DNA from 2 places in the Bacillus cereus group sp. BfR-BA-01316 genome. Region 1 is predicted to be linked to the other one. Evidence: riboswitches for the same ligand, from Rfam matches in the RefSeq annotation. Region 1 holds a riboswitch; the other holds the start of a gene.

Region 1 (6,780 bases):
GCTATTTATCTAACGTAAAGAAGTATTTTCATTCCCTTTATTTTCAAGCTCTCATGTCCTTATTCCAAAATAAAATCCGATTCACTTCCCCGATTAAAATATCCATATATCACAACAGAAAACACTAATTACTCACAACGAACAAAATTATATCAATATACCTTTTCGCTGAATATGCAATTATGCATAGAGTATACACAAAAAGGATAGCTTCACTTTCGTGAAACTATCCTTAAAAAATCTTCTTACTTTTTCAAATGATACGGTACTGTCGTAATAACAACATTTCTTCGATACAGTAAATACGCACGAATTAATAAACTAGACTGATTATGAAGAATGTTATGCCAACCTTTTTTCGGAATAAACTGCGGTATAACGACCGTAACTCGGTAATTTGATTCACTCGCTTTATATTGCACTGTATCAATAAACTTTGTTAACGGTTGAATAATACTTCTATAATGAGAATGTAATGTAACAAGCCTTACTTCAGGTTGCCACTTCTTCCACTTCTCTTCAAATTTCTTTTCCTCTTCTCTGTCAAAAGAAACATATACAGCGATAACTTGATCTGGAGAAAGAGCTTTAGCATAGTTCAATGAATTTTCTACTACATGAGTCATACCAGCTACAGGAACAACAATTACATTCCCCTCAATCGGAATAAGCGGTTCACAAGTTTTTAAACTTAGTTGATCGCCCACTGCATCATAGTGCTTCTTAATTCGGTGGAACAAGAAGATAATAGCAGGTAAGAAAATAAGGATCGACCAAACTTGTGCGAATTTAGTTAAAAAGAACATGCTCATTACGATAAAACTAATGACTGCACCAATTAAATTAACCGTTAATCTCAAAGCCCATCCTTCAGGTTTTTCACGAAGCCATTTTAGTACCATTCCAGTTTGAGAAAGTGTAAATGGTATAAATACTCCTACCGCATATAGCGGAATTAAATGTTCTGTTTGTCCTTGGAAAGCTACAATTAAAATAATTGAAGAAATCCCAAGTATAATAATACCGTTTGAATAACCTAGTCGGTCTCCTCTAATCGTAAACATTCTTGGTATAAACTTATCTTTCGCAAGATTAACCGCTAATAAAGGAAATGCAGAATAACCTGTGTTAGCAGCAAGAATTAATATTAAAGCTGTTGTACCTTGTATGAAATAGTACATGAAATTACGTCCAAATGTTTGTTCAGCTATTTGTGAAACGACTGTTACTTCCTTACTCGGTGTAATTCCGTAATAATATGCTAAAAAGACAATTCCTGAAAATAAAACAGCAAGTAACGCCCCCATTGCAAGCAATGTTTTTGCTGCATTGTTTGGGGCAGGATCTTTAAAGTTCGGAATTGCGTTAGAAATTGCTTCAACACCTGTTAATGCAGAACTACCTGATGCAAATGCTCTTAACAGTAGAAATAAACTAATTCCCGCGACTGGTGTTCCAATTGGCGAATGCAGCGTGGGTGAAACTTGACCAGTTAAAATATTGTATACCCCTACACCAATTAATATAAATAAAGCTAGAACAAATAAATAAACCGGATATGCTAAAACGGAAGCTGATTCCGTTACGCCTCTTAAATTTAAGATGGTAATCAATATGACAAATATAATCGCAATGATTACATTATGTGCATGTAAGCTGGGAAAAGCAGATGTGAGCGCATCTGTACCCGCCGATACACTTACTGCAACGGTTAAAATGTAATCTACTAATAAAGATCCTCCTGCTATTAAGCCGGGATTCGTCCCTAAATTCTCTTTTGATACAACATATGCCCCGCCGCCATGAGGATAGGCAAAAATAATTTGTCGATAAGATAAAATAAGAGCTGTCAATAATACTAATACCCCAACAGCTATTGGAATTGAATACCAATAAGCTATTGCTCCAAGGCCGGCTAAAGCGATTAAAATTTGCTCTGGTCCGTATGCAACCGATGATAAAGCGTCAGAAGATAAAATTGCTAGCGCCTTCGTTTTATTAAGCTTTTGCTCTCCTAACTCAGTTGATTTTAACGGCCTTCCAATTAAAAACCTTTTGATAGATGAAACCAATGCTGTCCACTCTCCAATAATTTTGCACGAATTTTTCTGCTAATTACAGCGGATAAACTATTTCTTCAGAAAACAAAAAATGTCTACAAGCCATAACGAAATAGACTTGTAGACATTAATTTTTTTGTCGCACAAGCTCCACCTTCCTTCTCAATATAACGCTTACGAGGTTAGCTGTCGGATTCGGACCTATGAGTAGCCCTACCTTTTTCAAGGATTCACCCCATTGAATTATGCACTAATTCATTAAAACGGGTCCCCCGCACCATGCGGTTTCAGCGATTTAGAAAATTGAAACTGTGGATTATAATACTCCTTTATTTTTAAAAAGTAAATAAAAATTTTCATGAAATAACTCAAATTTTAAAAAGCTAAAAAAATTATGATGATTATGTATGATTCCAGAATAAATAATCATAATTAATAATATTACATCCATTTAGGAGGCTCATATGTCAAAGAAAAAGAAACCAATCTTATCAGATTCTTTTTTAGATGAAGTTAGAAAAGAAATCAACCATCTATACGGTAATATGGAAAAAGAACGAGATATTACACAAGAAAATAAAAGGAATCGATAATTGATTTGAACTAAGTTACAACATTAAAAAAGTCTGTTTTTACATAATGTAACTTAAAACAGACTTTTTTATTCTTAAACACCGATAAATCTATTGCGTATAAATTACAACAAGCATCCAAATGGCTAAAGCAGAAATAACTGCAAGTACTATACGAGTAGATAGTACACGTACTTCAAAATTTGTCTTTTTTGATGGTTCAGGATATGCAATAATATAGATCCCTTTTAAAAGTGATAACCACCCTATAAGTGTTACAAAGCCTTGCCAATTGAACTCCCATACATTATGCAAAATAACTGTGCTTACGCCTAAGAAAATTGATAAAAATCCATACATAATTCCAGAACCTCTATCTTCCACAACTAGCCTTTTCAATTCGCGTAACACGGATGGCCGTATAAAAAGAATTCCGGATACAATTAATATAATCCAGCCCCAAAACAAACCTAAAAAAGTAATTATAGTCATGCTCTCCTCTCCTTTCCATCATATTTATATTTCAATAAACACCATTTTTAGAACTCACTTCTTTATCTATGTATTAAGAGCAAACATCCAATTTCATCAAATGCTGTTTTTATCATTTTCCGATAGAAAACTCCCACCTCAAGGAATGGATAGGACATTGTCCAATGAGTAGGTAGGAGATGAATGGAGGTTAGGCAAAAGCCTAAAGGTTTTGCTTGCTGAAGAATCAGTATAAGGTATCAGTATTAGTTCGTTCCTATAGAAAGAAAATGCTGCATATCCGAAGCATCCTTACATCTACGGAATTGTTTCCATTGTAAAAGTTTCTTTCATTTGTATATTTTTTTTGAATGGGACAGAGGATTTTCGACAAAAAAAAGAAACAATACGTGAGAAGTATTGTTTTTGCTATATTCTGATATCGTTTCCATAAATATCATGAAAACGATTGTAAACAAGTAAAAATAGAAAGAAGTATAGAAGAAGCAATAATGCTTTCTCTATACTTCTTTCATTTCACTAATACAAATAAACTATACCAATTCTTTATTTAAAAACATTTCTTGATATAATTTTAAGTTTTGATATACTACTTCCAATAATGGAGTATCTATATGAAGTTGCTTTGCTAGTTCCAACAAGTATCCTTGCAAATGTTTCCCTTCAATGAACGAACCTTTTTCCATATCACGTTGCATAGATGACTTCATATCATAAGAAATTTTATCAATTGTTTTCATATGCTCTTCAACAATGTTCTCCTTAACTGGAGCCCCCAATGCCCTCATAATTTGCACAGATTCTTCAAATAAGTTTCGGATAAAATCACGTCCACCTTCACTTTCACGAATCGGACCTATTGGTGCACGCATTAATGTTGTCACACCTGACATTACAGTAATAAATAAATATTTATGCCACATATCTTGCATAATATTTTCACTTAAAACAAAACTAGCTTTCGTACCCGCAAATATTTTAGAAATACGTTGCATCCTCTCAGAATCTTGAGGCTTAGTTTCCCCGAATATAAGTCGGTTGGCAACACTAGTTTGCACAACATCACCTTCACTATTTAATGTCGTTTCGATAAAGCATAAACCGCCAATTACTTTTTCTTCACCGAATTCATTTTGTAATAGTGATAAATGAGCGATACCATTTAACAATGGAATTATGACTGTATTCTCACCTACAAATGGTTTCAAATCTGTTATTGCCTTGTTTAGGTGATACGCTTTTGTTGAGAATAATATTACATCAAACGGAGCAGTTATATCTTCTTTCGTTATTAATTTCGGTTGAAATGAAAAATCTCCATTAATACTTCGGATAACTAAACCTTTTTCCTCTATTTGTTGTTTCCGTCCACTACGAACGAGAAACGTAACATCTTCTCCCTTTTCGGCAAGTCGTCCACCAAAAAATCCTCCAACGCCTCCAGCTCCTAATACTAAAATACGCATAATACATCCCCCTTTTCAAAATACAATTATACTACTTTTAGTATACATAATATTATACATGTCCCCTAATAAATAAGCTGAATTTTTCATTCTTAATCATATGAAAATCCAGCGGTTATTTTTTAGTAGATTAGGGCATGTTGTTTCTATAGCTTACATTGAAAGGAAACAATATAAATGGAGGCAATACAAACGATCGAAGAAAAATATGTAACAACAGCTATTTTTCAATTTATTTTCCCATTTTCGTTCAAGAGCGGATATGAACAAAATATGTTCCCTTTCTTACAAAAAAATGATTTTCGGCCTTTTCGACTCGATCATCTCGAAGATGAAAATACATATTATGGGGAGTTTAAAGTTTTACATCAAAATATGGAAGCATACTATCTTTCATTTACGAATAAAATTCTCTTTCCTCCTTCAGAGCATCAAAAAGGATTACAACGCTATTCTAAAGATCTTAATTTAAACGGACATTTAACAACAAATCTTATCTCCGTCCCGTTCACAGTACACTCAATCGATGTAACACTTTGTCCTTATGAACTTGGGTTTCTAACAATCCGAACAGAAGTTAACATCTCTCCAAATATGACATTATCAGACGCAATAGAATTCGCTGCTCACTTTCGCGTACTTGAAACGCGAAATGAAAAGGACGAGAACATTTGTATAGAATGTAACGGAAAAAGATATTCACAAGTTGAAAAGTTCATTTTTGGTTATTTATTTAACGGCTTAACGGACTTCTTTGAAAAGAAAAGAGTAAGAAGTTCATACTTTCAAACCTTCCCTTTCTTCGAAGACCAAAGAATGTACGTTCAAACTTTATTATCTCTAAAAGAAAGTATGGAACTTAATGTAGTTGATGTTTACCGTACTTCCAGTCTTTCTGGATTAACAAGTGATGGTAAACCATATGTAAGTGCAAACAATCTCCCTTATATTCATGATTATTTAAAACAACACGCCTATCAAAGGTGGGCTCCTAATCGTTATTTCATAATGGAAGAACATATTTTTACATGTATTACGAACGAAGATGACGATAAAGTAGCTAAACTTGCTAGTCAAATGTATGGGGAGTTTTATTACGCTTTATTATTAAACCTATTTCATAAAATTGTTTTATTAAAAATGGCAAACGCTTACGCTGAACTAAATATTGAACAAGATACAAATGAAATAGAGAAGTTAATCTACTCTATCAATTCGTTTACAGCTAATTATTTTTCTTTAGAATTAGTATCTCAATCACAAAGTGAAGATATTTTCTTTCGTTTAAGAAAACTTTTCAACATTGAAATACTATATACGAACGCGAAACAAAATCTTGATAGTTTGTTTAAATATCAAGAAAATGTTGCTTCTAAAAAAGATAGCCTTTTATTATTAATTTTAACGCTCTACTCTGTAGTGGGCCAAATGTTAGGGTTTACGATAATTGACCTTTTAAAAAATACCGATTCAAATCATATATCTTCACCTCTTGAATACTTTGCTCTATTAATAGCTAGTAGTGGCATAGTCATTTCACTGATTTTAGGTGTACAAGGTTTATACCAATGGGCTATACAACATAAAAATCGAAAAGCATGGGTAAAACAAACTGTATTATCTGCTGTGAAAGAGAAAGAAGATACAAAGTAAATAAAAAAACAGATGGCAGCACGATGCTACCATCTGTTTTCTATTATGCTTACTTCCCTGCTTCGATTTTTTCTAATGCAGCAGCTACTTGCTCTTCTGTTAATTCACGTTGCACTATATAACGATTACGTGGGTGTACACGACATTCATGAGAACATGCACGTAAATGTTTTGCTTCACTTTCTTCAGAACATAAAATTTTCTTGTTACATTCTGGATTTGCACAATTTACATAGCGCTCACATGGCTCTCCTGTAAAATGATCTTTACCAACGATAACATGTTCTTTTTGGTTTACTGGTACAGCGATACGCTCATCAAATACGTAACATTGACCATCCCAAAGTTCACCCTGTACCTCTGGGTCTTTTCCGTACGTTACAATTCCGCCGTGAAGCTGACTTACATCTTCATGGCCTTCTCGAACTAACCAACCAGAGAATTTCTCACAGCGAATTCCACCTGTACAGTACGTTAAAATCTTTTTACCTTCAAGTGTTTCTTTGTTTTCTCTAATCCAATCTGGTAATTCACGGA
Region 2 (6,780 bases), on a different contig from region 1:
AAACCAACTACAATATCAATACCGTCTTTTTTCATCTCTCTTGCATCAAATAGCATTTTATAACTTTTTCCTACTCCTGGAGCCGCTCCTACATATAGCTTTAACTTCCCACGATTTTGTTGACGAATGTATTCTAAATACTCTTCTGGTGTTCGCCTTTGAAACGTCGGTTTATAGTCATCCGCATACAAAACACTCACAACCTTTCTTTCGAAACAACACTACCTCAATCCGTTAGATTGAGGTAGCACTGTTACTATTTCATTAATTTCTGTAATTCTAAATTTAACTTTAAGACGTTCACGCGATCTTCTCCAAACAAGCCAAGTGCAGCACCTTCCGTTTGATCCTTAATCAATTGATCCAGCTTTTCTTTCGGAATATTCGTTAATTTCGAGATGCGATCTACCTGCACAGAAGCCGCTTTTGGACTAATGTCAGGATCAAGCCCTGAACCCGAATTCGTCACTAAATCTATCGGTACTTCTGTAACTGGAATGGTTGGATTTTGTTTCTTCCAGTCTTCAATACTTTTCTCAACTCGTTTTGCTAAATCTGGATCAGACGGTGCATAGTTATTTGAACCGGATGCTTCTGCTTTATATTCTATACTAGAGACACGTCCATGAAAATAACGTGGATCTGTGAAATTTTGACCGATTAATTTTGAACCAACTATTTCATCTTTATCATTATATATAAGACTTCCATCCGCATTATCCTTCATTACCGCTTGCGCAATACCAGTTACAATTAACGGGTATACAAGGCCGCACAAGACTAGAAATGTAAAAGTAATACGAATAATTGGTGAAAGTATACTTTGTTTTTTCGCCATCTTTTTTCCCCTCTTCCTTATATGAACAAGCCGACAATCATATCAATTACTTTAATTCCAATGAACGGAACGATCACTCCGCCAAGTCCGTAAATGAGTAAGTTTCGACTAAGTAGTGCATTAGAACTCATTGGTTTATACGCAATACCTTTCATCGCTAACGGAATGAGTAACGGAATAATAACTGCATTAAATATTAATGCTGATAAGATTGCTGAAAGCGGTGATGTTAATTTCATAATGTTTAATGCTTCCATTTGCGGAATTGCTAATGTAAACATCGCTGGAATGATAGCAAAATATTTCGCAATATCATTCGCAATACTAAACGTCGTTAACGCACCGCGTGTCATTAACAATTGCTTACCAATTCCTACAACCTCAATAATTTTCGTTGGATTCGAATCTAAATCAATCATATTTGCTGCTTCTTTTGCAGCTGTCGTACCACTATTCATCGCTAATCCAACGTCAGCTTGCGCTAATGCCGGGGCATCATTTGTACCATCACCTGTCATCGCTACAAGTTTCCCTTTATCTTGCTCTGCTTTAATAACCGCAATTTTATCTTCTGGTTTACACTCGGCAACGAATTCATCTACCCCTGCTTCTTTTGCAATTGTTGCTGCCGTTAATGGGTTATCCCCTGTACACATAACCGTTTTAATTCCCATTTGGCGCAATTGTTCAAAACGCTCACGCATACCAGGTTTTACTGTATCCTTTAAATAAATTAAACCGTAAATACGATCATCCACTGCAACTACAAGTGGTGTCCCGCCCTCTTTTGAAATTAAATCTGCTTTTTGATTCACATCTTTCGGAATCGTTCCGCCTTGTGATTGAACCCATTCAATCACAGCACCAACAGCACCTTTTCTCACTTTCGTTCCATCCTGTAAATCAACACCGCTCATTCTCGTTTCTGCTTTAAATGGAACAAATTCACCTTGTTCTGCAAGTTCTCTACTATATGATATAGATTTCGTTTGTACATATTCTATAACTGATCGACCTTCTGGTGTTTCATCTAAAACTGAGCTAATCGCAGCCCATTTTCCTACTTGCTCAATCGTTTCATTTCCTACAGGAAGCAGTGTATGTGCCATACGGTTCCCGAAAGTAATCGTACCTGTTTTATCTAAAATAATTGTATTAATATCACCCGCAGCTTCTACTGCTTTCCCTGACATTGCTAGCACATTAAACTTTGTCACACGGTCCATCCCAGCAATACCAATCGCTGATAATAGCCCACCAATTGTCGTTGGAATTAAACAAACTAACAACGCTACAAGTACAGCTGTATCAATTTGAAACCCTAGATAATTTGTAAAAATCGGCAACGTCACAACAACGATTAAGAAAATAAGCGTTAAACTCGTTAATACTGTATTTAAAGCAATCTCATTCGGCGTTTTTTGACGAGCAGCTCCTTCTACTAAAGAAATCATTTTATCGATAAATGATTCACCAGGGTTACTCGTAATGACAATTGTAATCTCATCACTTACGACCATCGTACCGCCAGTTACTGAACAAAAATCTCCACCTGCTTCTTTTATAACAGGAGCTGATTCTCCTGTTATTGCAGATTCATCCACAGACGCTAATCCTTTAATTACTTCGCCATCGTTCGGAATCATTTCTCCTTGTTTTACAATAACAACGTCACCTTTTCTCAGATCAGTTGCTGAAACTTGAACAATATCTCCATTTTCTTTTACAACATTTGCAAATACATCTTTTTTCGATTGTTTTAAAGAATCTGCTTGCGCTTTACCACGACCTTCAGCTAACGCTTCTGCAAAGTTAGCAAATAAAACTGTAAATAATAGAATGAGAGAAACTGTTATATTAAACCACCCTGGTACACTACTAGAGCTACTTGGAAGAAAGGATAAAAGTAACGTTATTATAAATCCAATTTCCACAACGAACATAATAGGATTTTTTATCATTACTTTCGGATTCAATTTTGCAAAGGATTGTTTCATCGCATGTGTCACGATATCACGATCCATCGTTTTCGCTTGTCTAACCTCATCTTCTACAACATGTATTTGTGACTCATTCACTTGTTTTTCTTTTACTACTACCGGTCTCATCATTTACCCTCCATTACTTCAATGTAAGAAATTCTGCAATCGGGCCGAGTACTAACATCGGGAAGAATGTTAATGCACCGACAATTACAATCGTTCCGATGAAGATGCCACCAAATAAACTATTATCCGTACGGAACGTTCCGACTGTTTCTGGTACTACCGTCTTCTCTTTCAGTGAAGCTGCAACAGCCAACATCGTAATTAAGCTGAAATAGCGCCCTAAAAACATAACTAAACCAGTTGTAATATTCCAAAACAGTGTATTATCTGCTAAGCCTTCAAATCCAGATCCGTTATTCGCAGCTGACGATGTATACTCATATACAACTTGCGTTAAACCGTGGAAACCTGAATGAGAAATTGCATCCGTTCCTAAACTTGTTGAAAGAGCTAATGCTGAAAATCCTAAAATAAGCAATGGATGAAATAAAATCGTTACCGCAATTAATTTCATTTCCTTCCCTTCAATTTTCTTACCTAAAAACTCTGGTGTCCGTCCAACCATTAACCCAGATATAAAGACTGCAATAATCGCATACATAATAATATTCACAAAACCTGCTCCAACGCCGCCATATACTGTATTTAACATCATATTTACGAGTGGAACTAACCCACCAATCGGTGTTAACGTATCATGCATCGTATTAACAGCCCCTGTTTCAGCAGCTGTCGTTACTGTTGCGTATAGTGAAGAAAATACTGTTCCAAATCGTACTTCTTTTCCTTCTGTACTTCCTTGTACATGTTCGATACCCATTCCATTTAACGCTGGATTCCCATTTAATTCAGCTGTAGTAATCGTTATAAACCCTAGTAAAAACACCATAAATAGTGAAACGAAAAGGATACGTCCTTGTTTTTTATTTCCTACCATTCGTCCGTACGTAAATGGTAGTGCTGTTGGCAATAACATCATAAGCATCATTTGCAAAATATTACTCATTTGTCCTGGATTTTCAAAAGGATGCGTAGAGTTTGCCCCAAAAAATCCACCGCCGTTATTTCCAAGTTCCTTAATGGAAACCAATGATGCAACTGGACCACGTAAAATACTTTGCTTCGCACCATCAATTGTTTGTGCTGTAACTGCCCCGTCTAACGTTTGTGGTACACCAAGTGCGACAAAGACTAACGCCGCAATAAATGCGATAGGAAGAAAAACTCTCGTTAAAGCTCTCGTAAAATCAACGAAAAAGTTACCAAGTTCTTTTCCAGCGAGTCCTCTTATAAACGCCATAACGAGTGCTAACGTCGTTGCTGGTGCCGCAAACATTAAAAATGTAATCCCGACTAATTGTGATAAATAAGATAAACCATTTTCACCGCTATAATGCTGTAAGTTTGTATCAGCCATAAAACTAATCGCTGTATTAAAAGCGAGCGTAGGCTCCATTCCTTCAATATGTGCTGGGTTTAGCGGCAGCACACCTTGTAATCTGAAAATGAAATATACGACAACAATCATGCATCCATTGAGTAAAACTAATGATAATGCGTACTGTTTCCACGTTTGATTGTATGCTTTTACACCCGTAATTTTAAAAATAAGTTTTTCAAAAGGCCCGAATACTTTATCTAGCATTTTGCTACCTTGAAAAGCTTTCTCTAAATAAATCCCCGTTGGCTTTGCTACTAAAATAAACAAGAGCATTGTAATAACAACTGCAACCCAAATCATAATGAATGATTCCCCCTAATTAAAACTTTTCTGGATTTAATAATGCGTACACTAAGTACACCGTAATCGCTGCAACAATAACCGATAAGGCAATCATCATGATTGCTTCCCTTCTTTCACAACTTTATCTGACCAACTTGCCAGGCTTGCCATCGATGCAACTAATACAACAAATATCCCGATCATTACAACATCTAACATAGCTATCCCTCACTTTTTTGTTAAAATTTTACATTTACTCATCAAAAAAAGAACACTAAGCTCTACTTAGTGTTCGAAGTGAACAACACAAAGTAAACCTCCTCTCTAAACGCTTACGAGGTTAGCTGTCGGATTCGGGCCTAAAGAGTAGCCCTACTTTCAAAACTGAAAGATTCACCCCAAGTGACGATGCACAAAATTGGTTCCCCCGCTCCATTTCTGGAACTCAGCGATTTTAGGTTTTTTTGGAAATTTTATGAATGATTTATGAGAGTAAATATACTCCTCTATATTTAACTTGTAAAGAGGTGAATTACTTAAAATAAGAAAATATTCTGCCGTTTAAACGCTTACATTGAGTATTATTAATGTTCTTTCATCTATTTTCTTGTCTTTTCTTTCTTTTTCATAGAAATGATCTTTTAAATATGAAATAAAAAGAGCGAATGACATGAGGTGCATAGCTTGTTGCACTCAGCATTCGCTCTCTTTTCATTCAACTTTTATTCTTCACGCAAAAATGCACGTAAATTTCTCCCTCGAATATAAACTTGTGACAGTTCTGCATGTAGCTGCTCATATTCGATAATATCTGTTTTTAAATATAAAGCATCTTTCGATGGCAATATTATATATGGCCTTGGAAAAATAGGATCGAGCACTACCAATTCTTGAACTCGTTCTACCGATACCCCCCAACGATTCGCTATATCTCCTAGTAACAATACCTTCATCTTCGTTTCCCCCGTCCTATTCAAAAAATAAAAAAGAAATATTATCACAATTTGTAAACACGACAAATTTAGCTCCAATTGTTTCATAGAGCCTGGCCGGATATCGTTTATTCCTTGTAACAACAGTAATAGGCGCTTGAAAAGAAAAACGAATGCGTTCTGTGAAGAAACTAACTATCGGAAGCTCATCTCCTAGTAAAATCACCTTCTTAATACGCTCGCAAATACTAGTAAAATCCTGCTCCTTATTACAGCTATAAGCTGATTTAAATCCATAACCCTTAACTTCAGCTGCTATCTCTTCATTTGCTGTAAAAATAATTAACTCATGCTGAACTGCTACTAGCTCTCTTAAACTCTTTACCTTATTTTCTTCTCCAACACAAATAAGCGTTAATTCCATATACCTCATCCTCCTTAGCATAAAAGAACTCAAACATAGATTGATATTCTCCTATACTAATCAGATCGATGAAGTGATGTATCCATCAGGGCACCATCCTCTCTCAAAACGCTTACGAAGTTAGCTGTCGGATTCGGACTTTGAGAGTAGCCCTACTTTCAAAATTGAAAGATTCACCCCTAGTGACGACGCACAAATTGGTTCCTCCGCTCCATACAATTGGACTCAGCGTATTACAAAAAATGTATTCTGGCTGATATATTACTCCTGTATTTGGAAAAAGTAAACATAAAAAAAGCCAGTTAACAAACTGGCTTCTCATGTCTTTATACACGTGTATTATTCATCTTATATGCAAAATGATTCGTTGGTCCATGACCACTTCCAATATTCAACGGCTCTTCAATCGCTATACTAATAAATTGTTTTGCCTCTTGAACTGCTTCTTCGATTGAATACCCTTTAGCAAGTCCTGCTGTAACTGCAGAGGCGAATGTACATCCGCTTCCGTGCGTTTGCTTCGAAGGAATTCGTTCACTTCTAAATTCAATAAACTCTTCTCCATCAAAGAGTAAATCAATTACTTCATTACCTTGATATTCTGCATGCCCGCCCTTCATAAGAACATATTTAGCCCCTAATTCATGCAATACTTTCGCAGCTCCTTTACTATCTTCTATATTTTGAATCCCCATCCCAGTTAGCACTTCTGCCTCCGGAACATTCGGTGTTACAACAGTAGCTAGTGGCAATAAATATTCTTTTAATGCTTGTACTGCTTCTTGTTGTAATAATGACGCACCACCTTTAGCAAT

The links. Region 1 has a riboswitch for cyclic di-AMP ahead of MR071_RS05655 (APC family permease). Riboswitches for the same ligand answer to the same signal wherever they lie in the genome.
Positions count from the first base shown of each region.
Region 2: linked by a shared signal. The riboswitch ahead of MR071_RS21260 (SipW-dependent-type signal peptide-containing protein) and the one ahead of MR071_RS05655 (APC family permease) in region 1 are both predicted to bind cyclic di-AMP.

Region 1 is NZ_JAKUGX010000004.1:207,604-214,383, reverse strand. Features, by position in the region: gene MR071_RS05655 (APC family permease) at 246-2,072, opposite strand; cyclic di-AMP (ydaO/yuaA leader) riboswitch at 2,217-2,363, opposite strand; gene MR071_RS25465 (hypothetical protein) at 2,525-2,653, shown strand; gene MR071_RS05650 (hypothetical protein) at 2,744-3,124, opposite strand; gene panE (2-dehydropantoate 2-reductase) at 3,658-4,590, opposite strand; gene MR071_RS05640 (hypothetical protein) at 4,768-6,243, shown strand; gene trhO (oxygen-dependent tRNA uridine(34) hydroxylase TrhO) at 6,293-6,780, opposite strand, start outside.
Region 2 is NZ_JAKUGX010000035.1:12,786-19,565, reverse strand. Features, by position in the region: gene kdpDN (KdpD-like non-kinase potassium sensor) at 1-200, opposite strand, end outside; gene kdpC (K(+)-transporting ATPase subunit C) at 257-838, opposite strand; gene kdpB (potassium-transporting ATPase subunit KdpB) at 856-2,946, opposite strand; gene kdpA (potassium-transporting ATPase subunit KdpA) at 2,960-4,627, opposite strand; gene kdpF (K(+)-transporting ATPase subunit F) at 4,647-4,727, opposite strand; gene MR071_RS21260 (SipW-dependent-type signal peptide-containing protein) at 4,724-4,828, opposite strand; cyclic di-AMP (ydaO/yuaA leader) riboswitch at 4,925-5,070, opposite strand; gene MR071_RS21255 (hypothetical protein) at 5,332-5,562, opposite strand; gene MR071_RS21250 (hypothetical protein) at 5,579-5,965, opposite strand; cyclic di-AMP (ydaO/yuaA leader) riboswitch at 6,059-6,206, opposite strand; gene thiD (bifunctional hydroxymethylpyrimidine kinase/phosphomethylpyrimidine kinase) at 6,292-6,780, opposite strand, start outside.